Linked DNA regions of Rhodovastum atsumiense. The protein of the gene in region 2 interacts with the protein of the main gene of each other region in a pairwise test. Links are inferred from orthologs where the notes say so. Each region holds a gene or a part of one and is shown on either strand. Other genes may lie near its edges. The genes, in order: recJ and NBY65_RS12695.

The links.
Region 1: the proteins of NBY65_RS12695 (region 2) and recJ interact in binary tests that used the Escherichia coli proteins (3 or more experiments, as listed by UniProt). The link is inferred for Rhodovastum atsumiense from one-to-one orthologs.

Annotation. Positions count from the first base shown.
Region 1 is NZ_OW485601.1:1,129,087-1,144,810, forward strand. Bases 4,657-7,656 are described here. They hold recJ (single-stranded-DNA-specific exonuclease RecJ), read right to left. Parts: upstream 7,054-7,656; coding sequence 5,260-7,053; downstream 4,657-5,259. Other genes in these bases: glpX (class II fructose-bisphosphatase), read right to left, coding at 7,050-7,656. In the rest of the region: pta (phosphate acetyltransferase), read left to right, coding at 1-1,046; NBY65_RS04920 (hypothetical protein), read right to left, coding at 1,292-4,654; more of glpX, read right to left, coding at 7,657-8,045; NBY65_RS04940 (homoserine dehydrogenase), read right to left, coding at 8,116-9,408; NBY65_RS04945 (LL-diaminopimelate aminotransferase), read right to left, coding at 9,405-10,628; NBY65_RS04950 (OmpA family protein), read right to left, coding at 10,819-11,652; NBY65_RS04955 (PHA/PHB synthase family protein), read left to right, coding at 11,901-13,703; NBY65_RS04960 (hypothetical protein), read right to left, coding at 13,888-14,481; argC (N-acetyl-gamma-glutamyl-phosphate reductase), read right to left, coding at 14,474-15,424; rpsI (30S ribosomal protein S9), read right to left, coding at 15,532-15,724. UniProt on the Escherichia coli protein: Single-stranded-DNA-specific exonuclease.
Region 2 is NZ_OW485601.1:2,785,824-2,801,570, reverse strand. The notes cover bases 6,790-9,812. They hold NBY65_RS12695 (type IA DNA topoisomerase), read right to left. Parts: upstream 9,419-9,812; coding sequence 7,160-9,418; downstream 6,790-7,159. Other genes in these bases: NBY65_RS12690 (OsmC family protein), read left to right, coding at 9,642-9,812; NBY65_RS12700 (tellurite resistance TerB family protein), read left to right, coding at 6,790-7,163. Outside these bases: NBY65_RS12735 (DUF3313 domain-containing protein), read right to left, coding at 1-622; NBY65_RS12730 (potassium/proton antiporter), read right to left, coding at 716-1,921; NBY65_RS12725 (DUF4410 domain-containing protein), read right to left, coding at 1,965-2,729; NBY65_RS12720 (GNAT family N-acetyltransferase), read right to left, coding at 2,886-3,398; NBY65_RS12715 (ABC transporter substrate-binding protein), read left to right, coding at 3,611-4,843; fmdA (formamidase), read left to right, coding at 5,002-6,231; NBY65_RS12705 (FmdB family zinc ribbon protein), read left to right, coding at 6,245-6,577; more of NBY65_RS12700, read left to right, coding at 6,750-6,789; more of NBY65_RS12690, read left to right, coding at 9,813-10,145; NBY65_RS33795 (cold-shock protein), read left to right, coding at 10,623-11,129; NBY65_RS12675 (class I SAM-dependent methyltransferase), read right to left, coding at 11,317-12,180; NBY65_RS12670 (NAD(P)H-dependent oxidoreductase subunit E), read left to right, coding at 12,596-14,305; NBY65_RS12665 (NADH-dependent [FeFe] hydrogenase, group A6), read left to right, coding at 14,329-15,747.

The DNA.
Region 1 (15,724 bases), 1.7 Mb from region 2 along the record:
TGCGCATGCCCCCGCCGGCGTTCCGCCACCGCCTGGTGCAGGCGGCGCGCGAGGCGGCGAAGCGGATCGTGCTGCCCGAGGGTGACGAGCCGCGCACGCTGCAGGCAGCGGCGATCTGCCAGCGCAAGGGCATCGCGCAATGCGTGCTGCTCGGCAACCCCGACCACATCCGCCAGGTGGCCGAGACGCAGGGCGTGGTGCTGCCGCCCGACATCGAGATCATCGATCCGATGGCGGTGCGCGGCCAGTACGTGGCGCCGATGTGCGAGCTGCGCCGCAGCAAGGGCCTGACCGCCGTGCAGGCGGAGCACCAGCTTGAGGACACCGTGGTGCTGGGCACCATGATGCTGGCGCAGGACGACGTGGACGGGCTGGTGTCCGGCGCGGTGCACACCACCGCCAACACGATCCGGCCGGCGCTGCAGTTGATCCGCACCGCCCCGGGATCCTCGATCGTCTCCAGCGTGTTCTTCATGCTGATGCCGAACGAGGTACTGGTGTACGGCGACTGCGCGGTCAATCCCGACCCGACCGCCGAGGAACTGGCCGACATCGCCATCCAGTCGGCGGATTCGGCCGTTGCCTTCGGCATCGACCCGCGGGTGGCGATGATCTCCTACTCGACCGGCAGCTCGGGCAGCGGCGCGGATGTGGACAAGGTGCGGCGCGCGCTTGAAATCGCGCGCGGCAAGCGCCCGGACCTGCTGATCGACGGGCCGCTGCAGTACGACGCGGCGAGCGTCGCCAGCGTCGGCCGGCAGAAGGCCCCGGACAGCGTGGTCGCCGGCCGCGCCAACGTGTTCGTCTTCCCCGACCTGAACACCGGCAACACCACCTACAAGGCGGTGCAGCGCTCGGCCCACGTGGTCAGCATCGGCCCGATGCTGCAGGGCCTGCGCAAGCCGGTGAACGACCTCTCGCGCGGGGCGCTGGTGGACGACATCGTCTACACCATCGCGCTGACAGCCATCCAGGCGCAGCAGGCCAACGCCAAGCGGGCCGCGGCGGCGGCGCAGCAGGCGGCGCTCACGGCGGCGGCGGACTAGACGCGGCCGAGAAGGCTGACGGAAAGAGCCGGGCCGGGTTCATCGGCCCGGCTCTTTTTGTTTGTTGATGTCGTCGGCGGCGGGCCGACGGTAGACCCACCCCGCCCCCTTTGGGGCGCATCGTGGCGGCCCCCCGGAACCGGACCAGACGAGCGTGCCCTCGCTGAACGTCAACAGCCGGCACGCCCCTCCTTCATGCATCGAACGCCAACATCACCGGATGGCGCCGGCCCCACGTGCGATTCCTAGAAACCACCGCTCCGGGGCGCCAGAAGCCTGGCAAGATAGAGACGCTGCGCCTCGGCAACGGCCGCCTTGTGGAGATCCACCGTCTGTTTCGCGGCCAGGATTTCGGTCGCCCATTGCGGGGCCACTCCACCAATGATCCGGGCAACGATGTCTGCATGGCGGGCGAATGCCAGGGTCGCCAGTTCCAGTTCTTCTTCAAGATTCAGGCTGACGATATTCCGGTTGACGATATCGCAAGCAAGCTTGGCCCGATCCAATGCGCGCTGAAAATGGCCGTCGGCCGCGCTGATATAGACCAGGCGAAGCATGTTGGTGGCCATCGCCCGCTCATTCGCATCCAGGACCAGGAAATCCACCAGCCCAAGGTACCGAAGCCGCCGTTCTGCCTCGGTGGCATCCCGGACGAGCCAGGCCGCCTCGCGAATGGCCTCTGCCAGATCCCCATCCGGACATTCGGGAACACCAGGGGCACCTGGTTGCACCGGAGACGCAAACCCCACCAGATCCCAGGTCGGTTCAGCCTCCGCCGAGGCCTCGGCAGCACCAGCAGCGGCCGGCGCCACAGCCGGCTCAGCCACCGCCGACACCTCGGCATCATCAGCACCGGCCGGCTCCACAGCCGGTTCAACCACCGCCGACACCTCGGCAGCACCAGCGTCGACCGGCTCCACGACCGGTTCAGCCACCGCCGACACCTCGGCATCACCAGTATCGACCGGCTCCACAGCCGGTTCAGCCACCGCCGACACCTCGACAGCACCAGCGTCGACCGGCTCCACGATCGGCTCAGCCACCGCTGAGACCTCGGCATCACCGGCATCGACCGGCTCCACAGCCGGTTCAGTCGCCGCCGACACCTCGGCAGCACCAGCGTCGACCGGTTCCACGACCGGTTCAGCCACCGCCGACACCTCGGCATCACCAGTGTCGACCGGCTCCACGACCGGTTCAGTCGCTGCCAACGCCTCGGCATCACCAGTATCGACCGGCTCCACAGCCGGTTCAGCCACCGCCGACACCTCGGCAGCACCAGCGTCGACCGGCTCCACAGCCGGTTCAGTCGCCGCCGACACCTCGGCAGCACCAGCGTCGACCGGCTCCACAGCCGGTTCAGTCGACGCCAACGCCTCGGCATCACCAGCGTCGGCCGGTTCCACGACCGGTTCAGCCGCCGCCGACACCTCGGCATCACCACCAGCGTCGACCGACTCCACAGCCGGTTCAGTCGACGCCAACGCCTCGGCATCACCACCAGCGTCGACCGACTCCACGACCGGTTCAGCCGCCGCCGACACCTCGGCATCACCACCAGCGTCGACCGACTCCACGACCGGTTCAACCACCGCCGACACCTCGGCATCACCGGCATCGACCGGCTCCACAGCCGGTTCAGTCGCCGCCGACACCTCGGCATCACCAGTGTCGACCGGCTCCACAGCCGGTTCAGTCGCCGCCGACACCTCGGCATCACCAGCGTCGGCCGGCTCCACGACCGGCTCAGCCGCCGCCAACACCTCGGCATCACCAGTGTCGACCGGCTCCACAGCCGGTTCAGTCGCCGCCGACACCTCGGCATCACCAGCGTCGGCCGGCTCCACGGCCGGTTCAGCCACCGCCGACACCTCGGCAGCACCAGCGTCGATCGGCTCCACGGCCGGTTCAGCCACCGCCGACACCTCGACATCACCAGCCTCGGCCGGCTCCACGGCCGGTTCAGCCACCGCCGACACCTCGGCGGCACCAGCGTCGACCGGCTCCACGGCCGGTTCAGCCACCGCCGACACCTCGGCGGCACCAGCGTCGACCGGCTCCACGGCCGGTTCAGCCACCGCCGACACCTCGGCAGCACCAGCGTCGACCGGCTCCACGGCCGGCTCAGCCACCGCCGACACCTCGGCAGCACCAGCCTCGACCGGCTCCACAGCCGGTTCAGCCACCGCCGACACCTCGGCAGCACCAGCGTCGACCGGCTCCACAGCCGGTTCAGCCACCGCCGACACCTCGGCAGCACCAGCGTCGACCGGCTCCACAGCCGGTTCAGCCACCGCCGACACCTCGGCAGCACCAGCCTCGGCCGACTCCACAGCCGGTTCAGCCACCACCGCTACCTCGGCATCACCAGCGTCGACCGGCTCCACAGCCGGTTCAGCCACCGCCGACACCTCGGCAGCACCAGCGTCGACCGGCTCCACAGCCGGTTCAGCCACCGCCGACACCTCGGCAGCACCAGCCTCGGCCGGCTCCACGGCCGGTTCAGCCACCGCCGCTACCTCGGCATCACCAGCCTCGGCCGGCTCCACGACCGGTTCAGCCACCGCCGCTACCTCGGCAGCACCAGCCTCGGCCGGCTCCACGACCGGTTCAGCCACCGCCGCTACCTCGGCATCACCAGCCTCGGCCGGCTCCACAGCTGGTTCAGCCACTGCCGACACCTCAGCAGCACCAGCGTCGACCGGCTCCGCGACCGGTTCAGCCACCGCCGACACCTCGGCAGCAGCAGCGTCGACCGGCTCCACGACCGGTTCAGCCACCGCCGCTACCTCGACATCACCAGCGTCGACCGGCTCCACAGCCGGTTCAGCCACCGCCGACACCTCGGCATCACCAGCGTCGACCGGCTCCACAGCCGGTTCAGCCACCGCCGCTACCTCGGCATCACCGGCCTCGGCCGACTCCACAGCCGGTTCAGCCACCGCTGACACCTCGGCAGCACCAGCGTCGGCCGGCTCCACGACCGGCTCAGCCACCGCTGCTACCTGGGCAGCACCAACGTCGGCCGGCTCCATGACCGCCTTTGATGCGTCTGAAGCCTTGCGCAAGGGTTCTCCGGCCAAACGCCTGCCATGGGTGGAATCGCCCTTGCTGACACCAAGCCGCGCATCAAGGATCGCAGTCGCCCATGCCGGAACCGGGGCATCGAAAGCAACAGCCGTCGTTTCGGCATGAAGTGCGAACTCCAGCGCAATTCCGCTGAGACAATTCTCGGCAAGCTGCCCCTTATAACCAAGCGCACGAAGTTCCGCCTGAGCGGCTGCCAGATAGCTATCTCCCCCCTTCAGGAAAACATCGCGCAGCACATCCGCAACGACGGCACGGCTACTTTCGGTATAGATACCATTTGGGGCCGCCACACTGGCACCACGACGCTTGCCTTGGCGGGGGGCGACATTGTCCACCAGCCAGAACGCACAGGTAATGGCGTCCCGGAGCTTTCGGGGCGGGACCGGAGCAACTCCGCAGCCTGGCACAACCTCCTTATCGTCGGTGTCCATGAGCTGGCTGGAGCACCGTTCGTCCATGACATGTCCCTGCATCGTCCTAAGGACCCTCCGGTCGTCCACGGTCTCGCCGGTCTCCATGTCACTCGCTCCGTTGCGCCGCCCGCACGTCGCATGAAAAACAGCCCGCGGATCAGTCCTTGATCCGATAACAAAAAGAATTCCATCAATGCAAGTACATTACAAGTTCACGGGCACCTTTAAGAATAAATCAGAAATTCGAGTATCAATTCTTATAAGAATTCGATATTATTCCGTGATCGATTTTTCATTTGCGTATAATTTATACATCGCGCAGGCAACACGTGGATTCGCGCTGGCCACACCTCAGGCTGGCTTGTCGGGGACGGTTTCAGACAGACCGCCGGCAGGTCGGACCGGCAGGCCAGGTCGCGTGCGGACGCCCGGACAGCCGCGCAGCCTGCATGGCAGGCATCGGCGAAAAGCGGCCCGCAAAGGCAACATCATGGCAATGAGACGGTTGGGAGACCGACAATCGCCACCCTGGGAAATAGTCGGTCAGGCGGGCTCACGGCGAAGCCCGGCATGAAGCCGCGTCAGCAGGCGGCTTTTGGCGTCCCGTAGGGGATTCGAACCCCTGTTACCGCCGTGAAAGGGCGGTGTCCTAGGCCTCTAGACGAACGGGACGAGGCGCCTGCGCTGGGTAGCGAACCAGACGGTCATGGTCAAGGGACCACCGACGCCGCATCGGTAATGACGAAGCCCGCATTCACCATGCCGTTCCATTCCTCGGCCCGAAGATGGCCCGCGATGTGCAGCGGCTCGCCGCCACGGCTCAGCAAGGCATCGGCCAAGGCCCCCTCGCGGGCACGAAACAGCACCGTGCGCAGGCGCCCCCCACCCCCCTCGCCTTCCACGAAGGCCCGGATGGTGTTGCCCTCGCGACCGACGCGATCGGCGCGCATGACGCGAACCCGCGGCAGGATCAGCACCGGCTCCTCGTTGCCGTTGCCGAACGGCGCCAGCCGCCCGAGATGGCGTGCAAGTTCCGTGGTGCAGCCCGGCACCGCCACCGCCCCTTCCACCGGCAGATCCGCCGCCGAGGGCAAGGTCGCCGCCGCGGCCAGACGCTCGTCCAGCAGGGCATGGAAGGCCGCCAGCCGGTCCTCGGGCAGCGAGAACCCCGCCGCCATGGCATGACCGCCCCCGGTCACCAGGATGCCGGACTGGCGCGCCGCGATCACCGCCGCCCCCAGGTCGAGCCCGGCCACCGACCGCCCGCTGCCCTTGGCCATGCCGTCGGCCAGCGCCGCCACGCAGGCCGGGCGGTTGAACCGCTCCTTGATCCGCCCGGCGACGATGCCCACCACGCCCGGATGCCATTCCTGGCCCGAGACCAGCAAGGTGGCATGCCCCGCCGCGATCTGCGCCTCGGCCGCCGCCATCGCAGCGTCCAGCATGCTGGCCTCGACCACCTGGCGCTGCCGGTTCACCGCGTCCAGCGTGGCGGCCAGGGTACGGGCCTCGACCGGATCCTCGCAGAGCAAGAGACGCAGGCCCAGGTCGGATTCGCTGATCCGGCCGGCGGCGTTGATGCGCGGCCCCAACGCGAAGCCCAGCGTCGCCGCGCTGGGCCGGTCCTTGACCTGCGCCACTTCCAGCAGCGCCGCGATCCCGGGCCGGGCCCGCCGTGCCATCACCTTCAGCCCCTGCGTGACCAGGGCGCGGTTGAGCCCGGTCAGCGGCATCACGTCGCACACCGTCGCCAGCGCCACGATGTCCAGCAGGGACAGCAGATCCGGTTCGGGACGTTGGGCGAAAAACCCGCCGCGACGCAGTTCCCGCACGGTGCCGACCGCGGTCAGGAAGGCGATCGCCGCCGCGCACAGCGTCCCCAGCCCCGAGCCGCAATCGACCCGGTTCGGGTTCACCGTCGCCACCACCCCGGCCGGCAGGACCTCCGATTTATGGTGGTCCAGCACGATCACGTCGGCCTGTCCCTGCAAGGAGGCAAGCGTCTCGCCCGCGGCAGTGCCGCAATCGACGCAGACCAGCAGCGTCGCACCCCGCCCAGCCAGCCCCTGCAGCGCCGGCACGTTCGGCCCGTAGCCCTCGGTCATGCGGTCGGGCACGTACGGCATGACGGTGCAGCCGAGCGAACGCAGGAAGGTGACCATCAGCGCGCCGCTGCAGGCTCCGTCCACGTCGTAGTCGCCGAAGACGCCGACCGTCTCGCCCCGGCACACCGCCGCGGCCAGGCGGGCCACCGCTGCGTCCATGTCGCGCAGGACCGAGGGATCGGGCAGCAGGGCCCGCAGCGTCGGCTCCAGGAAGGTCGCCGCCGCTTCCAGCCCGACACCACGGGCCGCGAGCAACCGCCCTACGACTTCAGGCACCCCCAACCGCTGGGCAATCCCCAGGCCGACGCGGTCCTCGCCCTGGCGCCAGACCCAGCGGCGGTTGGTCAGGCTGCGGGTGACGCCCAGGACGGGCGCCACGCCGCCGGCAGTTTCGGTCAATTCGATGCCCAGGGCTTCGTCGCGTAGTTGTGGTGGGCCTCGATGTACCGCATCGTCCCCGACTTGCTGCGCATCACCAGCGAGTGCGTCGACGCACCATGGCCGAAGCGGCGCACGCCACGCAGCATCGCCCCGCCGGTCACGCCGGTCGCCGCGAACATCACGTCGCCCCGCGCCATCTCCAGGATGTCGAACTTGTGGTTCGGATCGGTGATGCCCATCTGCCGGGCCCGCGCGATCTGCTCGTCGTTCTCGAAGATCAGCCGCCCCTGCATCTGCCCGTCGGCACAACGCAGCGCCGCGGCCGAGAGCACCCCCTCGGGCGCGCCGCCGATGCCGAGATAGATGTCAACGCCGCTCTCGGGCTGGACAGTGGCGATCACGCCGGCGACGTCGCCGTCGCTGATCAGCATGATGCGCGCCCCGGCGGCGCGGGTGCGGCCGATGATCTCGGCGTGGCGCTCACGGTCCAGGATGCAGGCCACCAGGTCAGAGACCGCGCATTTCTTGGCCCGCGCGAGGTTGCGCAGGTTCTCCTCCACCGGGGCGTCCAGATCCACCACGTCCGCCGGCAGGTGGCCGCCCACCGCGATCTTGTCCATGTAGATGTCGGGGGCGTGCAGGAAATTGCCGCGCTCGGCCAGCGCGATCACCGCCATCGCGTTCGGGCCGCCCTTGGCGCACAGGTTGGTGCCCTCCAGCGGGTCCACCGCGATGTCCATCGCCGGGCCGCCGGCCCCCACCTTCTCGCCGATGTAGAGCATCGGCGCCTCGTCCATCTCGCCCTCGCCGATCACGACGGTGCCGGCGATCTGCACCACGTCGAAGGCCTTGCGCATCGCCGTCACCGCGGCGCCGTCGGCCTCGTTCTTCTTGCCGAGCCCCATCCAGCGGCTCGCCGCCAGCGCGGCTGACTCAGTGACGCGCACCAGATCCAGCGCCAGGTTGCGGTCGCTGGTATGTGCCGATTGGAACTGATCGTCCTTCAGCATCGCGTCACTCCTCTGCTCTGTCATTATTCTTTCGTCCTGACGGGAAAGTCCGATCGCCGATGCACCGCGCTTATGCGGGCTCGATGCGGATCAGCGTCGGCGCTTCCAACACGGCGTCCAGGCCGGCGATGCGATCCAGCGCCGCCCGCATGGCGGATTCGCGGGTCTCGTGCGTCACCAGCACCACCGGCACCGCCTCGCCCGGACTGCGGCCACGCTGCAGCATGCTCTCGAGCGAGATGCCCTGGTCGCGCAGCACCGCCGTCACGTCGGCGATCACGCCGGGACGGTCCACCACCATCAGGCGCAGGTAGTAGCAGCCGACATGCGCCCCGATCGGCACCGAGGGCGCATCGGAGAGATGGCCCGAGGCCGCGCCCCAGACCGGGGTCGACCGCCCGCGGGCAATGTCGATCAGGTCGGCAACCACCGCCGAGGCGGTCGGGCCGGCGCCGGCGCCGCGGCCCTCCAGCATGATCCGCCCGACGAAATCGCCTTCCGCCACCACCGCGTTGAACACGCCGTCCACCCGCGCGATCGGCGCGGCTTCGGGCACCATGCAGGGATGCACGCGCGCGGCGATCCCGGCCTCGGTGCGCCGCGCCAGGCCGAGCAGCTTGATGCGGTAGCCCAGTTCGCGGGCGAAGGCGATGTCGAGCGCCGAGACATGGCGGATGCCCTCGACATGCACCTCGTCGAAGGCCACCGGCCGGCCGAAGGCCAGCGCCGCGAGGATCGCCAGCTTGTGCGCGGCGTCGACGCCGTCGATGTCGAAGGACGGGTCGGCCTCGGCGTAGCCGAGCTTCTGCGCCTCGGCGAGCACTTCGGCGAATTCCCGCCCGCGCTCGCGCATCACCGTCAGGATGTAGTTGCAGGTGCCGTTCAGGATGCCGGCGACCTTGCTGATGCGGTTGCCGGCCAGCCCCTCGCGCAGGGCCTTGATCACCGGGATGCCGCCCGCGACCGCTGCCTCGAAGGCCAGGGTCACGCCGGCCTGTTCGGCCTGGGCCCCCAGGGCGGCGCCGTGCACGGCCAGCAGCGCCTTGTTGGCGGTGACCACCGGCTTGCCGGCGGCCAGCCCCGCCTGCACCAGTTGCCGCGCCGGGCCGTTGGCACCGCCGATCAGCTCGACGATCACATCCACGCCCGGATCCGCGGCCAGCGCCACGGCATCCTCGTACCAGCGCAGCCCGCCGAGATCGACGCCACGGTCGCGCGTGCGGTCACGCGCCGAGACGGCGGTGACCGCGATCGGCCGCCCGGCCCGGGCGGTGACGATCCCGGCGTTCTCGCGCAGCAGCTTCAGCACGCCCGCGCCGACCGTACCCAGGCCGGCGACGCCGACCGAAAGCGGCCGGCTCATGCCGCGTGGCCGCTGGGAACGGCCTCCCGCGGCGCCTCGTTGCTCTCGCTCTGCAGGAAGCTGCGGATGTTGCGCAGCGCCTGGCGCAGGCGATGGGTGTTCTCGACCAGGGCGATGCGGACATGGGTGTCGCCGTGCTCGCCGAAGCCGATGCCCGGCGCCACCGCCACCTTCGCCCGCGCCAGCAGCAACTTGCTGAACTCCAGACTGCCGAGATGCGCATAGCGCGGCGGGATCGGCGCCCAGGCGAACATCGAGCCGTCCGGGCTCGGCACGTCCCAGCCGGCCGCGTGCAGGCCGCGGATCAGCACGTCGCGCCGCTCGCGATAGAGGTCGCGCATCTCCTGCACGCAGTCCTGCGGCCCGGTGAGCGCCGCGGCCGCCGCCACCTGGACCGGCGTGAAGGCGCCGTAGTCCAGATACGACTTCATGCGGGTCAGGGCATTGATCAGCTTCTGGTTGCCGGCGGCGAAGCCCATCCGCCAGCCCGCCATCGAGTAGGTCTTGGACATGCTGGTGAACTCGACGGCGATGTCCTTGGCCCCTGGTACCTGCAGGATCGAGGGCGGCACCTTTTCGCCGAAATAGATCTCGGCATACGCAAGGTCCGACATGATCCAGATGTCGTGCTGGCGGCAGAAGCTCACCACCTCACGGTAGAAATCCAGGTCGGCCAGATAGGCGGTCGGGTTGGACGGGAAATTGACGATCAGCGCCGTCGGCTTGGGCACCGAATGCTTCACCGCCCGATCGAGCGCGCGCAGCATCTCCTCGTCCGGGGAGGCCGGGATGCTGCGCACGCCGGCGCCGGCGATGATGAAGCCGAACTGGTGGATCGGATAGGAGGGGTTGGGCACCAGGATGGTGTCGCCCGGGCTGGTGATCGCCGAGGCCAGGTTGGCCAGGCCTTCCTTCGAGCCGAGCGTCGCGACCACTTCGGTTTCGGGATCGAGATCGACATCGAAGCGGCGGCGGTAATAGCCAGCCAGCGCCCGGCGCAGACCAGGGATGCCCTTGCTGACGGAATACCGGTGCGTGCGGGGATCCTGCACCGCCTCGACCAGCTTGGCGACGATGTGCGGCGGAGTCGGGCTGTCGGGATTGCCCATGCCGAGGTCGATGATGTCCTCGCCGGCGGCTCGCGCCGCCGCCTTGGCCTTGTTGACCTCGGCGAAGACGTAGGGCGGCAGACGGCGGATGCGGTGGAACTCATCGGTCATGGCGGCAATCCGAAACCTGGGGTCAGTGGGGCTTTGGTGGGACAGGCCGGAATGCCCCGCCCACCAAGTCTGGAGCAAGTGAAGAAGGTCGAGACGTGCTGGTCGCGCAGGCCGGCGGGACCGTGCCGGCCCGGAGGGGCGGCATGATCCCGGCGGGATCCGGGGGCAACACCTATTCTTTCACAATCCTTCAGTTGGCGATACGGGCGGCGCCACCGCGCCCCTCCGCCCGCGCAGTCAGCCGCAGGTGCGATGCAGGCACGCCGGCAGCCATCATCACCGCCGCGACCGCGCGGGCGCGGGCCAGGGCCAGTGGCAGGGACGCAGCCTGGGCGTCGGGATCGCTGCCCAGCGCCTCGCCATAGCCGGTCACGACGATGGCGGCCGTGCCGCGCCTGGCCGCGAGCGCCCGCAGCGCCGTTTCCGTCTCCGGGGCGATCGCCGTTCCACCGGTGCTGAACGGCACCAGCACGGTGCCGGCCGGCGCGGGCGGGGGCGCCGGCGCGGGTGGGGGTGGTGCGACCGGCGGCGGCGTCGGGGCAGTCACGGCGGGCACCGGCACCCCCGGGATGCGCGGCGCCGGCGGCGGCGCCGCCGGGATGGCCGGCAGTTCCGCCATGGCGGCACCGGCCGGGGCGGAAGGGGCCGACGCGGCAGGGGCCGCCGGATCGGCGGTCACCGGGGCTGCGGGCGCTTCCTGCGGCGGCGGCGCCGGCCGGGCGGCCGGAGCAGGCGCCGGCGGCGCGCTCGCCGCCTGCAACGAGGCGGAAGGAGCGTCCTGGGAAGCGGCCGCGGCCGGGGGCACCCTGGGCGGCTGATAGGGTTCGGCCGGGGAAGAGATCGCGTATTCCGCGTTCCGCCGCTCCTCCGTGAGCCCGCTGGCAATCCGGCCACGGGTGGCATGGTCGGTCACCACCGGCCGCGCCGGCACCGTGCCCAGGCTGGGATAGGGCGCGTCCGCATTGGGCGGCGGCGGCCGCTGCTCGGCGATGCGCCCGCCCTCCAGCGAATGCCACCAATCCACCGGACTGACCGAGCCAGAGGCACAGCCTGCCAGCAACCCGGCCGTCAAGAGAACGACAGCACACCTCGCTGGATTTTGGCTGGTATGCAAGCCCTGCGCCGGTCGCACTTGAACGGTCAGGGAGCGCACTCTATCAAGTTCGTACACACGTCCATCTGACATAAAAGGGTCGGAGTGCTCCAGACTGCTGCCGCATTTCCGGCACACGAGATGTAGCGCGCGAGCCGACCTACGGAAAGGATAGCCGCATGGCCGAGCCGACCAAGCCGGAAGCCGGCGCCTTCAAGCTGCCCGACCCCACCGAATTCGGACGCTCCATGGCCGACATCGCCGAGCGTTCGCAGCGCATTGTGGCGGAATGGCTGCGCCGGCAGACCGAAAGCGGGCTGCAGAGCCCCGACCCCCTGAACATCGGGGGCGCCTTCATGGAAATGACGGCGAAGCTGATGTCCAATCCCACCAAGCTGATGCAGGCGCAGCTCGGCTTCTGGCAGGACTACATGTCGCTCTGGCAGAACACCGCGCGCCGGCTGCTCGGCATGGACGGCGCGCCGGTGATCGAGGGCGACCCGAAGGACCGTCGCTTCAAGGACGACGCCTGGAAAGAAAACGAGGTCTTCGACTTCATCCGGCAGTCCTACCTGCTCTCGGCCCGCTTCATCCAGGATGTGGTCAAGCAGGCCGATGGCCTCGAGCCCCACACCGCCCAGAAGGTGGATTTCTACGCGCGGCAGTTCGTCGACGCGATGAGCCCTTCCAACTTCCTGCTCACCAACCCCGAGGTTCTGCGCAAGACCGTCGAGACCGGCGGCGAGAACCTGCTGAAAGGGTTGAAGAACCTGCTCGGTGACCTGGAGCGCGGCAAGGGCGAGCTGCGCATCAAGATGACCGACATGGACGCCTTCCGGATCGGCGAGAACATCGCCGTCACCCCGGGCAAGGTGGTGTACCAGAACGAGCTGATGCAGCTCATCCAGTACACGCCGACCACCGAGAAGGCGCTCAAGCGGCCGCTGCTGATCGTGCCGCCCTGGATCAACAAGTTCTACATCCTGGACCTGCGCCCGAAGAACAGCTTCGTCCGCTGGGCGGTCGCCCAGGGACATACGGTGTTCATCATCTCCTGGGTGAACCCCGACGAGCGGCTCGCCCAGAAGGGCTTCGAGGACTACATGAAAGAAGGCATCCTCGAGGCCTTGAGCGCGATCGAGGCGGCCACCGGCGAGGACGGCGTCAACGCGATCGGCTACTGCCTCGGCGGCACGCTGCTCGCCTCCAGCCAGGCCTGGATGACCGCCCATGGCGACCAGCGCATCAAAAGCGCCACCTTCTTCGTCACCCTGATGGATTTCCGCGAGTGCGGCGAGCTCGGCGTCTTCATCGACGAAGAACAGCTCAAGATGCTCGAGGACAAGATGAACCGCCGCGGCTATCTCGATGGCAGCGAGATGGCGACCACCTTCAACATGTTGCGCGCCAACGACCTGATCTGGTCGTTCGTGGTGAACAATTACCTGCTCGGCAACGACCCGTTCCCGTTCGACCTGCTCTACTGGAACAGCGATTCCACCCGCATGCCGGCGCGGATGCACAGCTTCTACCTGCGCAACATGTACCAGGAGAACCGGCTGCGCGAACCCGGCGGCATCTCCCTGGCCGATACCCCGATCGACCTGCGCCAGGTCAAGGTGCCCGCCTACTTCATCTCCACCCGCGAGGACCACATCGCGCCGTGGCGCAGCACCTATTACGGCACCCACCTGCTGCAGGGCGAAAACCGCTTCGTACTGGCGGCCTCCGGCCATATCGCCGGCGTGGTCAACCCGCCGGAAGGCGGCAAATACAGCCACTGGATCAACACGGATCTGCCGGAGCAGCCCGAGGACTGGTTCAAGGGCGCCACCGAGATCGCCGGATCGTGGTGGCCGGACTGGCAGCGCTGGGTGACCGCCCTCGACAAGCGGCAGGTGAAGGCCCGGGTTCCCGGTGACGGCAAGCTGCCCGTGCTGGAAGACGCGCCCGGCAGCTACGTGAAGGTGCTGCTGACCTGAGGCGGGGCTTCGCCCCGCACCCGACGTCGTGCGAAGGCACGCCTTCGCGTGACGAGGCTTCGCCTCCTGGACCTCCACCAAGGGCTTCGCCCTTGGAACCCGATATTCTGTGCCGCGCAGCGCTTATGGGGTGCAGGGGCCTTGTGGCCCCTGCCAGGTCCAGGGCAGAGCCCTGGCCTTCAATTCAGCACCCCCAGCACCGGCCCCCGCCCGGCTGCAGGTCGAACTGCGCCCGCTGGGTCGCCACATTGGCCTGTGGCAGCGGCGGCAGGTTGGCGAGGATCTGCAGCGTGGCCTGCGGCCCGAAGCCGAACAGCGGCGGCTGCAGCGCCATCGTCGCCGCCGCCAGATCGCCCGTGAACAGCCCGTTCTGGACCCTGATCATGGCATCCACCACCGCCTGTGACGGCGCGTCCGGCGGCACGCCGAGCGTCCGCCGCACCTCCTGCCGTCCTGCCAGCAATTGCTGCTGCACCAGCGGGGAGACGTTCGGATAAGGGGCGGAGCCGGACAGCAGTCCGGACAGGTATTCCATCGCGATCACCGCCCGCGCCGCCTCGACGGGGCGGCCGCGCGTGTTGGCCGGGCTGGCGAAGGCCCAGCCGGCGATGCCCGCCGCCGCTTGGTCGGCGTCGAGATTGGTGCCGAGCGCCGCGGGCGGCACGAAAGGCGTATCGACCGTGCCGGACGTGACCGCCCCGCAGGCCGTGAGCAGCAGCCCCGCCGCCAACGCGACGACCCGGCGCGGCAGCAACCGCGCCGGGCCCGGATCAGGCATCGGCGCGTTCCTGCCGCGCCGCCTCGTCCAGTCCCAGCATCAGGCGGATGTTCCGCAGCGCCGCGCCCGAGGCCCCCTTGCCCAGATTGTCGAGCCGCGCCACCAGCACCGCCTGCCGCCGCGCCTCGTTGGCGAAAACGCGCAGTTCCAGGCGGTTGGTATCGTTCAGCGCCTCCGGCTCCAGCTTGCCATCGGCGGTGGGCGGCGGGACCGACACGTCCGGGGAGCCGCGGTAATACGCTTCCAGCACCGCCTGCAGATCGGCCCCCTGCAGCGTGCCGGGCAGCACATCCAGGTGCAGCGGCACGGACACCAGCATGCCCTGCCGGTAATGCCCGACCGACGGCACGAACAACGGCCGGCGGGTCAGGCCAGCATAAAGCTGCAGCTCGGGCACGTGCTTGTGCTCGAGGCCGAGGCCGTACAGCTCGAAAGCCGGGCCGCCATCCGCCTCATGCGCCTCGATCAGCCCCTTGCCGCCACCGGAGTAACCCGACACCGCGTTGATGGTGACAGGAAAATCCGCCGGCAGCAGGCCGGCATCGACCAGTGGGCGCAGCAGGGCGATGGCACCGGTCGGATAGCAGCCCGGATTGGTGACCTTGTGCGCCTGCGCCACCACCTGTGCCTGCCCCGGTTGCAGTTCGGGGAAGCCATAGACCCAGCCCGGAGCGACCCGGTGGGCACTGCTGGCATCCAGCAGCTTCGGCGCCGCTGCGCCGAGATCTTCCGCCAGGGCGACGGATTCCCTGGCTGCGGCATCCGGCAGGCAAAGCACCACGAGATCGGCCGCTTCCATGGCCTCGCGTCGCGCCGCCGGATCCTTGCGATGCTCGGGGGCCAGGCTGAGCAGTTCCACCGTGGCCTCGTCGCGCAGTCGCTCGCGGATGCCCAGGCCCGTGGTGCCGGCCTCGCCATCGATGAAGATCCTGGCCTTCGCCATGTGCCGTCTCCTTGTCGACGGTATCGTCGTCTTGCGGTCGCCGAAAAAGTAAGGGGGGCTGGCCCGCCGGGCCAGCCCCCCTGTCGCATCGTGAAAGCGGGAGCGGCTCAGCGCTTGCTGAACTGGAAGCTGCGGCGGGCCTTGGCGCGGCCGTACTTCTTGCGCTCGACGACGCGCGGGTCGCGGGTGAGGAAGCCGGCCATCTTCAGGATCGGGCGCAGCTCCGGCTCGTAATGGGTCAGCGCGCGGCTGATGCCATGGCGCACCGCGCCGGCCTGGCCGGAAAGGCCACCGCCGGTG
Region 2 (15,747 bases):
CCTTGGCAATCGCCAGGCGCGCCGTCATCACCGTGCCGGCCTCCGTGCGCAGATCATAGGCCTGCGGGCTCTCCTTGGTGACGAACCCGGCCAGCACCTTGCCGCCGGCGGATTCGGTCAGCTTGCCGCCGATGGTCACTGAACCGACGAAATTGGCCGGCAAGCCAGCCGCCGACTTGACCACCATCAGCCCGAAGCCGACCGGGGTGAGCCGGGTCAGACCACCGATGGCATTGGTCTTGCCGACGCCACCGAGCGTGAGCTGCAGGGTGACGGTGTCGGGACCCGGCCGGTCGACCACCCGGCGGTGCTGGCTCAGGGCCTTTTTGAACTCGGAGGTCAGCACCCCGGCGAGTTCCTGCCGTTCCGCCTCGGTGGTGCCACCGAACTCGGCATCCGGGCCATCATAGACGGTGGCCGGCAGCACGACGAAGCCACGGTAGCGCCGGGCGTCCAGATCCGGCGCACGATAGATGATGGTGTTGCTGGCGTTGTCGCCCGCCGCGCTGTCGGTCTTGGCGGGCTGCATGGCCAGACCGTCGCTCAGGGCCGGCGGCGCCTTCTGCTCCGCGCAGCCGGCCAGCATGAGGGGAATGGCAACCAGGGCAGCAAGTGCTCGCAAGGCGTGGCCCCCTTCTTCATCTGATCAGGGAACATTCCTTATGAGTGTAGGATTATGCTGACTTCCTGAACAGTGAAATGTTTCGTAGTACAATCAATCGCACGCGCCACGACCGCCCCTCTGGCCGAAGCCAAGCAGGCGGGCGACCGGACCGATGGTCCAGCCCTGCACCAGCAGCGATGCGACCACGACGACGAACACGCTGTCGAACAGCCGCAGCCCGCGGGGATCGGCGATCGCCGGCACGATGCTGAGGTAGATCGGCGCCGCGCCGCGCAGCCCCACCCAGGAGATGAAGGCCACCTCCCGCGCGGCGAAGCCGAAGGGTGCGAGGCAGGCGAGCACTGCCACCGGTCGCGCCAGCAGGATCAGCACCGCCGTCATCATCGCCATCGGGCCGATCAGCGGCAGCAATTGTGCCGGCGTGACCAGCAGTCCGAGCATGACGAACAGCACTACCTGCGCCAGCCAGGCCAGCCCGCCGAAGAACGCCGCGAAGGCGGGTCGTGCCGGGAAATGTGCCGGCCCGACGATCAGCGCGGCCACGGTGACCGCCAGGAAGCCGCTGGTGTCCAGCACCTGCGCCAGGCCGAACAATGTCAGCACCCCGGCCAGCGCCAGCACCATGACCAGCGAGGCCTCGGCCGGTACATGCCGCAGCAAGGCCACCAGCAGCAGGCCGCCGCCCGCCCCCAGCGCCGCGCCCCCGCCCATCTGCTGCAGGAACATCAGCATCCCATCGGCGGCGCCGACCGATTCCGGACGATGGATCAGCATCATCAGCAGCAGGGTGAGGAACACCGAGGCCGGGTCGTTCAACCCTGATTCCAGTTCCAGCGTGGCATGGACCCGCTCGGGTAGCACCGCCCCGGCGCGGCGCAGCAGCGCGCCGACCGCGGCCGCGTCGGTCGGCGCCATCGTCGCCCCCACCAGCAATGCCACCGGCCAGGACGGCGCGCCCATCAGCAGCTTGACCGCAACCCCGACCACGCCGGCCGTCAGCGCCACCCCCACAGTCGCCAGCAGCAGCGCCGGCCCCCATGCCAGCCGCAACAGCCGCGGCGAGATCGACAGCCCGCCATCGAACAGGATCACCGCCAGGGCCACGCTGCCGATCACGTAGGCCGAGCGGAAATCGGCGTACACCAGCCCGGGTGCCGCCTCGCCGACGATCATGCCGATGCCGAGAAACACCAGCAGCAACGGCGCCCCGATGCGCCGTGACAGCAGGCCCGCGAGAATGCTCAGCAGGCCGGTTGCCCCGATCGCCAGGATCAGCAGGTGGGCCGTCGCCATCATCGCACGCTCTCCGTGGGGTGCGACTGCCCTGTTCGTCGCGGCCTCAGCCGCCGGTCGTGGCGATCCAGCCCTCGCGCCGGAACACCGCCCCGAGCGCATCGGCCACGCAGTTCCCCAGTTTCTTCGCCTGGTCCTCCGGATCCGCCTTGCGGTTCTCCGATGCCACGTGCAACCCGCCGGAAACGGCGGCGGAGGTCGCCAGATGACCGGCCGCGGCCCCCACGCCCATGGTGGTCGCCATGCCCGGCATGCGGCCGCTGTCGACATCGGCCTCGAAAGTCTGCAACAGCGCCGGACGCTGCCCGGGCGCCGCGTAGTAGACCTGCACGTCGGCCCCGACCACGCTCTTGCCGGCGCCGAAGCCGATCAGGGTGCGGCGGGTCCGGTTGCCTTCATCGATATCCACCACCTGGCCGCGCACCAGCACCGCGCGCTCATGCGGCGTCGTGCCGATCGCGACCACGGCCGCCGGCAGGCCCATGGCCTGGATCCGGCCGACCAGCGTCGCCGCGGCGACGCCCCGCACCCGGGCCGCTTCCTGGGCGCGGCGCGTGTCGGGTTGCGTCCCTTCCAGGCCGCGGGTCAGCCGGGCGCGCAGGCTGGTGTCCAGGTGCACTTCCGACGGGTCGACGGCGAATTCCTCCACCAGCACGATCTCGGGCCGCTGCAATGGCGCCCCGGTCGCCACCGCCCCGTAGGTGCCGGTGCTGCGCACATGCGTCGCGCAGGCACTCACCAGCAATGCCAGGCCTCCCAACAGCGGAACCTGGCGAAGGACACGACGGCGCGCAACGATCGACACTGGCATGAACGCCTCCTGCCGGCGGAACTGCGGGCATGGCTGTCACGCCAGGCCGGGACCTCCGCCACGGTGATTGATCCGGTTCGACCGGTCCGGGGGCGCCCGCGATCTAATCCGTTTCATTGCTAGGTTGCAACACAAGACCAGGACGGAGTCGGTCTTCTATCGCAACCAGCGTACCATGAACCGGGACGACTCGCCGTACTCGGCCAGCTTCGCCCTGATCTCGGGCGTCTCAAGCACGTCGAAACCGTGCCTGCGCCAGAACCCGGATGCGCCGCTGACGGCAACCAGCGACATGTTGCCAAGGCCGCTCGCCACGGCCTGCCGGGTCAGCAATGCCACCGCCGCGCCGCCGGCCCCCGATCCCCTGGCCTCGGGCAACAACGCGACATCGTGGATGTAGAACGTGTCCGGCCGCTCCGGCAGGGATCCCAGCACGACGTTCAGCTTCGGCGGTTGCCCGAGCCGCCACGGGTGGCTGATCGTATAGCCCAGGATGCTGCCCGGTCCCTGGAACACCAGGCACCCGGCGGGATAGCGCTGCAGGCGCTCGCCGAACACCGCGGCCGTTTCGGGATAATCCGGATGCACGCGGTCGCCGACCCGCTCCACCTCATCGAGGTCCGCCGCCGTCATCGCCCGCCAAGGGCCTGTCGGATCCTGCTGCATCATCGAGCCAGCATAGCAGTTTCATGACGGAAGAGAATGTACGCTTGGGATACGCCTGCATTCCTGCTTCCGTGAGGATGCATCGCGACATGCGGTCACAGCCGCGATACCGGCGCGAGAAACCCGGTTGGCCTGAACGCCCCCCTTGAACCCGGGGATCTTCCCCCGCACACTTTCCGCACCGGCGCAGAACCGGTACCAAGAGAGGAACGTCCATGACCGTCACACGCCGCTCCGCATTGGGCGCCGCTGCCGCGTCCTTCCTGTTGCCCGGCCAGATCCGTCGTGCCGCCGCCCAAACGCCCGTGATCCGCCTTGGCGTCCTGAACGACCAGTCGGGCAATTACCGTGACGACACCGGCCCGCTGTCGGTCACCTGCGTACGACAGGCCGTCGAGGAATTCGCCCGGCAGCGTCCCGACATCAAGGTCGAAGTGCTGTCGGCCGATCACCTGAACCGTCCCGACACCGGCGCCGGCATCGCCCGCCGCTGGTTCGACGAGGCGGACGTGGACGCGATCATCGACGTGCCGACCAGCTCGGTGGCGCTGGCGGTGAACACCATCTGCCGAGACAAAAACAAGGTGTTCCTGAACTCCGGCGCCGCTACGACCGATCTCACCGGCGGGCAGTGCAGCCCGAACACGATCCAGTGGACCTACGACACCTATATGCTGTCGAAGTCGACCGGCGGCGCGATGGTGCGATCGGGCGGCGATACGTGGTTCTTCATCACGGCCAACTATGTGTTCGGCCAGCAGTTACAGCGTGACACCGCCCGCTTCGTGCAGGAAGCCGGCGGCAAGGTCCTCGGCGCGCAGACCTACCCCTTCCCGGAGACGACGGATTTCAGTGCCCTGCTGCTGCAGGCGCAGGCCTCGGGCGCCAAGGTACTCGGCCTGTGCAACTCGGGCACCGATACGGTGAACTGCATCAAGCAGGCGCATGAGTTCGGGCTGACCGGCTCGATGCGGATCGCCGCGATGCTGATGTACGACAGCAACGTGCGTGCAGTCGGGCTGGCCGAATCGCAAGGCCTGGTCATGACGGAAAGCTTCTACTGGGACCTGAACGACCGCACCCGCGCCTTCTGGGAACGGGTGCGGCCGAAGACGCCGACGCAGCCGCCGAACATGATCCAGGCCGGATGCTACGCGGCGACGCTGCATTACCTGAAGACCGTGGCCGCGCTGGGCGTGGCCGCGGCGAAGGCGGACGGACGGGGCGCGGTCGCGCACATGAAGGCGATGCCCACCGATGACGATTGCTTCGGTGCCGGCCAGATCCGTGAGGACGGGCGCAAGATTCATCCGTCCTACCTGCTGCAGGTCAAGAAGCCGGCAGAGAGCAAAAGCCCTATCGACGTGCTGAAGGTCGTAGCGACGACACCGGCGGACGCTGCCTTCCGGCCGATGAGCGAGGGCGGCTGCAGCCTGGTCAAGAGCTGATCCTTCGTCCTGGCGCAGGGCCATGGCGTCGTCCTCGCGGGCACGTCATGGCTGCTGGCCGGCACCGCCAGCACGAGAAGTGTCGAACCAAGATCAACCAGGACAAAATCGCGGTGACTTGGCAGTCTGCGTCCGGTCTGTCAGAGAGGGGAAGCAATATGCCGGACACCTTGATCAAGGTCGATCTGTCGCAGTCTCCCTATGAAAATGATACGATCCACAATCGCTGGCATCCGGACATCCCGATGGTGGCGACGGTCAGACCCGGCCAGGATTTCATCATCGAGTGCTATGACTGGACCGGCGGTTTCATCAAGAACAACGACTCCGCCGCCGACGTTCGCGACATCGACCTGAGCATCGTGCATTTCCTCAGCGGCCCGGTCGGCGTCGAGGGCGCGGAACCGGGCGACCTGCTGGTGGTGGACTTCCTCGACATCGGCGCCTTCCCGTCCAATGCGTGGGGATTCAACGGGTTCTTTTCGAAGCAGAATGGCGGCGGCTTCCTGACCGATCAGTTCCCGCAGGCGCAGAAATCCATCTGGGATTTCCACGGCCTGTTCACCACGTCGCGCCACGTGCCGGGGGTGCGCTTCGCCGGGCTGATCCATCCCGGACTGATCGGCTGCCTGCCGTCGCATTCCCTGCTGGAAACCTGGAACGCGCGGGAGACGGCGCTGATCGGCACCAACCCGACCCGCGTGCCGCCTTTGGCCAATCCGCCCTTTGCGCCCACCGCGCATCTCGGCCGGCTGCGGGGCGAGGCACGCGACGCCGCGGCCGCCACCGGGGCCCGGACCGTGCCGCCGCGCGAGCATGGCGGCAACTGCGACATCAAGGATCTCTCGCGCGGCGCCCGCGTGTATTTCCCCGTCTATGTCCCCGGCGCCGGGCTTTCCGTGGGCGACCTGCATTTCAGCCAGGGCGACGGCGAGATCACCTTCTGCGGCGCCATCGAGATGCCCGGCTGGATTCACCTGAAGGTGGAGCTGATCAAGGACGGCATGGCGAAGTACGGCATCCGGAACCCGATCTTCCGGCCCAGCCCGATCAAGCCGGAATACCGCGATTACCTGATCTTCGAAGGCATCTCGGTCGACGAGAGCGGCGCCCAACACTACCTGGACGTGACTGTTGCCTACCGCCAGGCCTGCCTGAACGCCATCGAGTACATCAGCAAGTTCGGCTACACCCGCGCCCAGGCCTATGCCATCCTCGGCGTGGCCCCCGTGCAGGGCCATGTCAGCGGCGTGGTCGACATCCCCAATGCCTGCGCCACGCTGTGGCTGCCCACCGAGATCTTCGACTTCGACATCAGGCCGGGTGCCGCCGGGCCGATCGCCGGCGTGCAGCCCGGCACCGACATCCCCATCGCCCCCGACGCCTGAGCCGGGCGACGCCATGCCCGACTACGATTACCTGTGCGAGCGCTGCGGCCCGTTCACCGAGAACCGGCCGATGGCCATGTTCAACGCGCCGCATCCCTGTCCGGGGTGCGGCGCCGACGCTCCCCGCGCCCTGCTGCGCGGACCGGCCCTGGGACGGATGGAGGCGTCCCAGCGGAAAGCCTTCGCCACCAATGAACAGAGCGCCCATGCCCCGAAGCTGGCGAGCAGCGCCGGGCGGCACCCACGCGGCTGCGGCTGCTGCTCGGCCGGCACCGGACGGAAAGCCGAGGCGGTCAGCCCGGCCAAGGGGTTTCCCGGCAAGCGTCCCTGGATGATCAGTCACTGAGCGGCACGGGGTCGCGCCCCACGCGCGGCCCCGCCGCAAAGGATCGCGATGGCGAGTAACAGTTCGCTACCCGGTTGGCCGTTGCAGTCGGCACGAAACTTTCCCACGTGTCGCGCGCCCGCTCCCCCACGGGGACGGACCACCAACCAATCAGGGCTCTCGCATGTTCGGAATGTTCAGGTCGCAGTCTGCGCAACTCGATCTCACGCCGCGCAACTGCCTCGTCATATCCCTCATCTACTGCATGGGGGCGGACGGAGAGATCGACCCCGAGGAAGTCGGGCATCTCACCTCGGTGCTCGGGCGTGGCGCCAGCCGTGACCAGCTCGATGCCTGCCTGCGCTATGTGCGCGTGACCCAGCCGGCGCAGTTCCTCGCTACCGTGGCACCGCAGCTGCGGCCGGACCAGAAGCTCTGCATCCTGCTGAACATGATCGACAGCGCCATGTCCGATGGCGACGCCGAGCCGGGCGAGCAGCGGCTGATCATCGACTTCGCCCAGGCGTTCGGCCTCGCCGAAGCCGAGATCGAGCCGCATTTCCGCACCCTGGCCCGCAAGAACGACCGTTCGGTGCTCGACCGCTAACCCGACGGGGCGCCCAGCCATCCGCGCTCACGGAAGCCGGCCAGATCCACGCCGGGCGGCGCATACCAGCCGCCGGCGCGGTAGCGGGCACCGAGCCGGAAGGCGATCTCCTTGTTGCCGAAGGGGATACGCAGCGGTGTCTCGGCATCGCTCGTCTCCGGTGTCGGGGCATTTGCCACCGGCGCCGGGACGGTGCCGGCGGGACCGGGACGCCTTGCACGCGACGTTGCCCGCTTTGCCTTCCGGGCGGGCGGCGCCGCGGTGGCTTCCTGATCCGCCTTCACCCGCCGCCGGCGCGGCTTGCGTGCGCGCGGCGATCCGGCCGTGCCGGCGCCGGGTGCCACGGTGGCAAGCAGGGCGGCATCGGGCGATGCCACCCCCTGGGGCAGGCCCTGGCATAACCGGCCGATGATGCGGCTGGCCTGGGTGCAGACGGCATCGATCGCCTGCATCATCTCCTGCTGGCCGGTCAGCACCTGGTCGAGCAGGCATTCCATCTGCGCGGTCACGCCCGGATCGACCAGGGCGGCATCGGCCCGCTGCAACACGGCGAACAGCGCCAGGCCCCGCTCGGTGGGCACGATCGCCTTGCCGTCGGCCACCAGAAAATCCTGCGCCTTGAGCCCACGGATGATCTCGGCGCGGGTAGCCGGGGTACCGATCCCCTTGGCCTCCTTCAGCCTTGCCTGCAGCGCCTCGTCGGCGACGAAGCGCCAGGCATTCTGCATCGCCTCGATCAGCGTGCCCTCGTTGTAGCGGGGCGGCGGGCGGGTTTCCTTGTCCTCGACCGCGGCGTCGCGCAGCGTGACCGTCTCGCCATCCCGGAGCGCGGGCAGCAGTTGCGCCTCCTCGCCCTTTTCCCCGGGCGGCTGCCAGTCCGGGAAGGCGGCCCGCCAGCCCAGCTCAATGGGCTGGCGCCCGGTGACGCCGAACAGGTGGCCCCGCACATCCAGCGTGACAGTGGTCTGCCGGTAGCGGAAATCCGGCATCATCGCCGCCAGATAGGCCCGGGCGATGATGTCGAACAGCCGGCGCTCGTCGCCCGACAGGCGCGGCCAGACCTGCGGGAGGTCCCCGACCGTGTTGACGTTGGGGATGACGGCGTGATGGCTGGCCCCGGCGAGCCCCTTGTCATGGAAGGGACCGGCGGCGCCGCGACGAACCAGCGGCGGCTCGGGCACCGGGATGGCGGAAAAGGCGCGCCCGACCCGCAGCCCGGCGACGATGCGCGGCACGTCGGGGATCAGGCTTTCCGGCAGATAGCGGGTCTCGGCACGGGGATAGGTGATGATCTTCTTGCCCTGGCCGTCATACAGCTCCTGCGCCACCTCCAGCGTGTGCGCCGCCGACCAGGCGAAGCGGGCACCGCACAGCTTCTGCAGCGACGGCAGGTCGAACAGCCGCGGCGGCGCCTGCCGCTTGTCCTCGACCCGCAGCACGAGCGGCCCGGTGAAGCCTTCCGCAAGGGCCGCAATCGCCTCGGCTTCCGCGCGCTTGAGGATCCGCTCCTTCGGGGCATGGCGCAGCCGCACCGGCCCGGCTTCGGCCTGCGCGGTCGCGACCACCTCGTAATAGGCCTGCGGGACGAAGGCGCGGATCTCCAGCTCGCGCCGGCAGACGATGGCCAGGGTCGGGGTCTTGACCCGCCCGACGCCGATGACGCTGCGCGCGCCACGAGCGAAGGTGACGGTGGCGGTGCGGGTCAGCGACAGGTTGTAGATCTGGTCGGCCTGGCGCCGCGCCACCGCCGCGGCATAAAGCCGGGCGTACTCGGCATTCGGCTTTGCCCGGGCAAAGGCGTCGCGGATCGATTGCGGGTCCTGGGCCGTGAACATCACCCGCATCACCACGCCGCGGTAGCGGTAGTGCTCCAGGATCTCCTGGCCGATCAACTGGCCCTCGCGGTCGCAATCCGTGGCCAGCCAGACCCGCTTCGCCGTCCGCAACGCCTCGCGGATCGCCTTCAGCTTCGATGGCTTGTTGCCGCCCGCCGCCGGCCGCGTGGCGTAGAGTCCCTCCGGCCGCAGCAGCACCGGCGCCCAGCGCTTCCATTCCGGCACCACGTCTTCCGGTTCCACCAGATCGAACAGGTGCCCCTCGGCCGGCAGGATCGGACCATAGCGGTTGCCCACCGCCGCACGCACATCCCTGGCCTGGCTGGTCTTCTCCGTGATGACGATCTGGTCGGCCACCCGCGCCCCGGCTGTTCCGCAAAAGCCGGAGCCGGCATGCCACCGCCGCGCCGTGGCGGTCAATCCGATGGGATGCGCGGGCGCAGTCTCCGGACAGGCCGGTTTTGCCGCGCCCGAAACTGGTTTCGCTGTCGTCATGAGATAGGCTGCCACGGGGCCTCGCGCCCCCGATGGCGACGCCGGGTCATGCCATGCGGTGGCCCATGGCAACGAACATCATCACGCCATAACATGCCGCTGCGGAAACCCGCATGGCCCAGGCCAGATAATTCAGGGAGGACCCACCATGAACGCAGACCAGCTCCGGGCCTTGCAGGCTCCCCTCAAGCAACGCTACCGCGAGACGCCGGACGCGGCGCGGATCCCGGCACGGGCCGAAGCCCAACTGAACGCCGACGGCATTGCCTGCCGGATCGCGTCCTGGCATGGCGAGACCATCGCCGGCCTGCATGCGGCGGCTGGCGGCACCGGCGAACTGGCCTGCTCGGCGGACATGTTGCTGGAAGCGATCGTGGCCTGTGCCGGCGTGACGCTGCGCGCCGTGGCCACGGCGATGGGCATCGAGGTCCGTGGCGGCCGCATCGTCGCCACGGGGACCTGGGATGCCCGGGGCACGCTGGGCATCGACCGCGCCGTGCCGATCGGGCTCACCGACATCACGCTGCGCTTCGAGCTGGAGGCCGACGCGGCCCCCGACCGGCTGGCGCGCCTGATCGAGACAACCGAGCGATATTGCGTGATCCTGCAGACTCTGCGGCAGCCGCCACGGATCACGGTGGAAACGCCCTGAATGTCCGATCGCGACGGGGGCTCCGGCCCCACCGCGTGACGCGGGAGCGCCGATCAAGCGATCGTGCCCGTCGCGGCAGGCATGCCGGGACCGTGTGACGACACGGCAGGCCAGGGGGACGGCGCGCCGTCAAACCTGTCATCCCCCTGTCACTCCCCCCTGTCCTCCTGGCAAAATTTGGTTTATAAGCCAGTGGCTTGTGAAAGAGGCGGCGACCTGGGCAGGTGCGCCGGCAAGGCCCGGGATGGCATCGTCCCGAGGCCCGATAAAAGCTATCAACGCGCAGCCATCCGGTGTAGGATGTGGCGCTTTAAAAATCCTGACCAGAATCCCAGAGGACTACGCTACTTGCGCTCAACGAAAAGCAACCGGCCTTGGCAGACTCGCCAGCGCGGGTTCGACGACGACAACTTCTACGGTAACACCCGGTCCCCGACGCCCCTGCCCTCTTTCGCGTCCCCGATTGCAGGACCCGAGGTGCAGGCGACGGTGAAGTGGTTCAACACCGAGAAGGGCTACGGTTTCGTCGCCCTGGCCGATGGCTCGGGGGATGTGTTCCTGCATGTCAACGCATTGCAGGCCGCCGGGGTCCAGACGGTGAGCCCGGGCGCGACGCTGCAGGTGCGCGTCGGCAACGGACAGAAGGGCCGGCAGGTTGGCCAGGTTCTCTCCGTTGACGAGAGCACGGCCGAGGCCCCCGCCCCGCGCCGGCCGCAGGCTGCACGCCCCCGTCCGCAAGGTGGCGCGCCACGGCGCCCGCTCGACCTCGACAGCGCCGTCGAGACGTCCGGGGTGGTGAAGTGGTACAACCCCACCAAGGGCTTCGGCTTCGTCACGCCCGAAAGCGGCGGCAAGGACATCTTCGTGCACGCGACCGCCCTGGAACGCGCCGGCATCGGCTCGCTGCAGGAAGGCCAGTCGGTGCGGCTGTCGGTGCTGCAGGGCGCCAAGGGACCCGAGGCCGGTTCGATCAGCCTCGCCTGAGGTCGCATCGGCCTGACTGACGACGGCCCGACGGTCAGGGGCCGCGTCAGGCCACAGAACGAGAGCGCTGTGACCGCTGGCGGTCAGCCGGAAGGCGCTCTCGTGTTCCCAGGGTCATAAACCGCGTCCGCCCCGACGCGTACCCTTGGCTGCGCCATCCGGCCGGAAGCCCTCCCGCACCGAACGGTCATGCCGGCTTGCGGGCCGAGGCCAGGACGTAATCGAACGCCCGGTAAATGGCGTCTTCGTCGAGATGGCGCAGCAGGAAATCCGCCAGCCATCCTGACAGGCGCAGCCGCCGCCGCAGCGCCGCATCCTCCATCACGGCGCGATGCCAGCCAGGGAAGACCTGGTCGCGGATCGAAGTGACCTGGACATTGCCAAACCCCGGTGCCGCGAGCTTGTCGCGGTAGATGTCGCGGGGATAGGCGTTGGCGGCCGGGATCGCGAACGAGATCGCGGCGGCATTCCAGAGAAAATCCCGCCCCCGGCGCCGCAGCGGACCCGGCGGCGGCGCGGCGGGGATCACGTCGGCGAGCACCAGCCGCCCGCCCGGCCGGAGCACCCGGAACGCCTCGGCGAAGAAGCGTTCGCGCGTGTCGAAGTGGAAGGCGCATTCGACCGCGGTCACCACGTCACAGCTTGCATCCGGAAGCGGCAACTGCGTCGCCGAGCCCTCCCGCAGGTCGATCCGGCCCGCAAGCCCCATCCGGCGCAGCCGGGCCCGTGCGATCCGCACCTGGGCGGGGGTCACGTTGAAGCCGATGATGCGGCGGGGGGCGAAGCGCCGCAGCCAGAACATGTCCTGGTCGGCGAAGCCGAACCCGACATCGACGACCTCGTCGCCGGGCCCCATCCCGGCGGTTTCCCCGATCAGTTCGACCAGGGCCTCGCAGGCCTCGTCGATGCCGCCCGCCCGGGGCCAATAGCCCAGGTTCAGGTAAAGCCCGCGTGCGGTGAAGGCATTGGTGGAGAGGAACGCATAGATCCGCCGGGCGGTCAGGGGACGGAAACCGGGCGAGGCGCCCGCGGTGTCGCTGCCGGTGGTCATGGATCCCTCGCTTCGCCCTTTCGCGGTCTCGCAGATGGTCGGTCCGGGACAGTGATGCAATGGAAACGCGTCATCACCCTGTCGACATTCGCGTCAGGAAAAGGCGAGGGCGCTGCGCGGCACAGAATGGGTTCCAAGGGCGAAGCCCTTGGTCGGTCCAGGGCGAAGCCCTGGTGGGGCGCGGGGTAACGCCCCGCCGGCAGCGGCTCCGCCGTCCCGGGTGCGAACGGTCTTTTTCTCTCATAACCGCCCCCTCGTCATCGATCATTCCGACCAGGGCACGGCATCACGGCGCTCATGAACACCACGTTGTCAGAACGCTACATTTGATACATTATCAAGAATTGCACATTGCGACCATTGAAGCGGGCTCGGGGCGGAGACCCGTGGGATCGCATGGCGAGAGAGGTCGACAATGCTGTTGACGCTACAAGATAAAGAAAAAGACCTGATCGCCGACCTCGCCAAGAAATACATCATTGAAAGATTGCAAAAGCGCTCCGCTCTGATACCTATACTTCAGGCACTGCAAACAGAGTGCGGCTATATTTCTGAATTTGCGATGCAATACATCGCCGACCTGATGGGTATGTCCGCCGCCGAGGTGTACGGGGTCGCCACCTTCTACCATTTCGTGAACACCCGTCCGAAAGGGCGCTTCATCATCCGGCTCAGCCGCGACATGTCGTCGATGATGAAGGGCGCGAAGATGGTCGCCCAACAGTTGCAGAATGACCTTGGCATTCGCTTTGGCGAAACCACGCCGGATGGCATGTTCACGCTGGAATGGACCAGCTGCATCGGCATGAACTACCAGGCGCCGGCGATGATGGTGAACAACGAGGTGTTCTCCAATCTCACCGCGCCCAAGGTGCACCGGATCATCGAGGACTGCCGGCAGGAGTACAACGCCCATCGCAAGCCCGTGGGCAATGTCGGCGAGACTTATTCCAACACCCTCAATTACGCCAACCACCAGGCCAATGCCGCGCTGACCAAGGTGGTGGCGATGTCGCCCCGCGAGGTGATCGCCGAACTGACCGCCTCCGGCCTGCGCGGGCGCGGCGGCGCCGGCTTCCCGACCGGGCTGAAATGGCAGTTCGGCGCCGCGGCCAAGGGCGACCCGAAATACATGGTCTGCAACGCCGACGAAGGCGAACCCGGCACCTTCAAGGACCGCATCATCCTCGGCAAGCACGCCGACATGGTGTTCGAAGGCATGACCATCGCCGCCTATGTCGTGGGCGCGCGCGAAGGCATCGTCTATCTGCGCTACGAGTACAGCCACCTCCGCCCGCATCTGGAAGCGGTGCTGGAAGCGCGCCGCCGCGCCAACCTGCTCGGCAAGGACATCCTCGGCCGGCCAGGCTTCTGCTTCGACGTGCGCATCCACATGGGCGCCGGCGCCTATGTCTGCGGCGAGGAAACCGCGCTGATCGAATCCCTGGAAGGCCGGCGCGGCGAACCGCGCAACCGCCCGCCCTATCCAGTGGAACGCGGCTTCAACAACTGCCCGACCATCGTCAACAACGTCGAGACGCTCGCCTCGGCCTGCTGCATCCTCGACCGCGGCGCCAAGTGGTTCGCCAGCATGGGCACCGAGCGGTCGAAGGGCTTCAAGCTGTTCAGTGTCTCCGGCGACTGCACCCATCCCGGCGTCTACGAGCTGCCCTGGGGCATCACCGTCGATCAGTTGCTGGAAACCGTCGGCGGCAAGGGCGCCAAGGCGGTGCAGGTGGGCGGCTATACCGGGCAACTGGTGCCGGCGCGGCAGTTCGACCGCAAGATCGCCTACGAGGACCTGGGCATCGGCGGCTCGATCATCATCTACGGCCCGGACCGCGACATGCTGGAAGTGGCCGAGAACTACCTGGAATTCTTCATCGAGGAATCCTGCGGCCAGTGCACGCCCTGCCGCGACGGCAACGTCAAGCTGCTGGAGGGCATCCGCCTGCTCAAGCGCGGCACCTGCTCCAACCGCTACCTCAATGACCTGATCGGCCTGAGCGAGACGATCAAGCTCACCTCCAAATGCGGACTCGGCCAGGCGAGCCCGAATGTCATCGTGGCACTGAACGCGCACTTCAAGGAAGAGATCCTGGCGCGTCCGATCCAGGGCCATTGACGGATCTCGGGAGAAGCAGGCCCATGCATCATCATCCGCGCGACGTCGTCGTCCCGTGTGCCCCCGCCGGCGATGCCGGCGCGTCCGAGGCACCGTCCGCCCCCGTCATGGTCAGCGCCACCATCGACGGCATCTCGGTCGAGGTGCCATCCGGCACCACCATCCTCAAGGCCGCCCGCGAGATCGGCGTGCACATCCCCACCTTGTGCGACCATCCGGACCTGCGCCCGGCCGGGGTCTGCCGCATCTGCGTGGTGCAGGTCGAAGGGATGCGCGCGCTGCAGCCCGCCTGCACCACCCCGATCCTGCAGCCTATCGCCATCGACACCAAGGCCCGCGCCGTGCGCACGGCACGCCGGCACATCGTCGACCTGATGCTCGCCAACCACTACGGCGAATGCTACGCCTGCAAGCGCAACAACAATTGCGAGCTGCAGTCGCTGGCCAAGGAATACGGGGTGGATTTCTTCCGCTTCGGCCATCCGACCGAGCCGCGCTACCCGGTGGACCACACCAGCGACGCCATCGTGCGCGACATGAACAAATGCGTGCTCTGTCGCCGCTGCGTGCGCACCTGCGCGGAGTTGCAGGCGATCGGCTGCCTGACGGTGAAGGACCGCAGCGCGCGGTCGATGATCACCACCTTCGGCGACAAGTCGCTCGCCGCGGTGGTCTGCATCAATTGCGGCCAGTGCATCAATCGCTGCCCGACCGGCGCGCTGACCGCGCTCGACCAGACCGACGAGGTCTGGCGGATGCTCGATGACCCGAGCCGGCACGTGGTGATCCAGACCGCGCCCTCGCCGCGCGCGGCGATCGGGGAATGCTTCGGCCAGCCGCCCGGCACCTCGATGACCGGGCAGATGAACACCGCGCTGCGCCGTATGGGCTTCGACGGCGTGTTCGACACCAACCACACCGCCGACCTGACCATCCTGGAGGAAGGGACCGAGCTGATCCTGCGGCTCTACAACGCCCTGGCCAAGCGCGACAACGACGTCGCCCTGCCGCAGTTCACCAGTTGCTCGCCGGGCTGGGTGAAATATGTCGAGCACGTCTATCCCGACATGATCCCCAACCTCTCCACCGCCAAGAGCCCGCAGCAGATGTTCGGGGCGCTGCTGAAGACCTATTACGCCCAGCAGCGCGGCATCGATCCCAGGGACATGGTGGTGGTGTCGGTAATGCCCTGCACCGCCAAGAAATACGAGTGCAACCGGCCGGAGATGTGCGACAGCGGCTTCAAGGACGTCGATTTCGTCGTCACCACCCGCGAACTCGCCAAGATGATCTCCGAGGCCGGCATCGACCTGCCGAACATGCCGAAATCGGGCTTCGACGAGCCGTTCTACGAAGCCTCCGGCGCCGGCATGATCTTCGGTGCCACCGGCGGCGTGATGGAGGCGGCGCTGCGCACGGTGATCGAGCTGGTCACCGGCCAG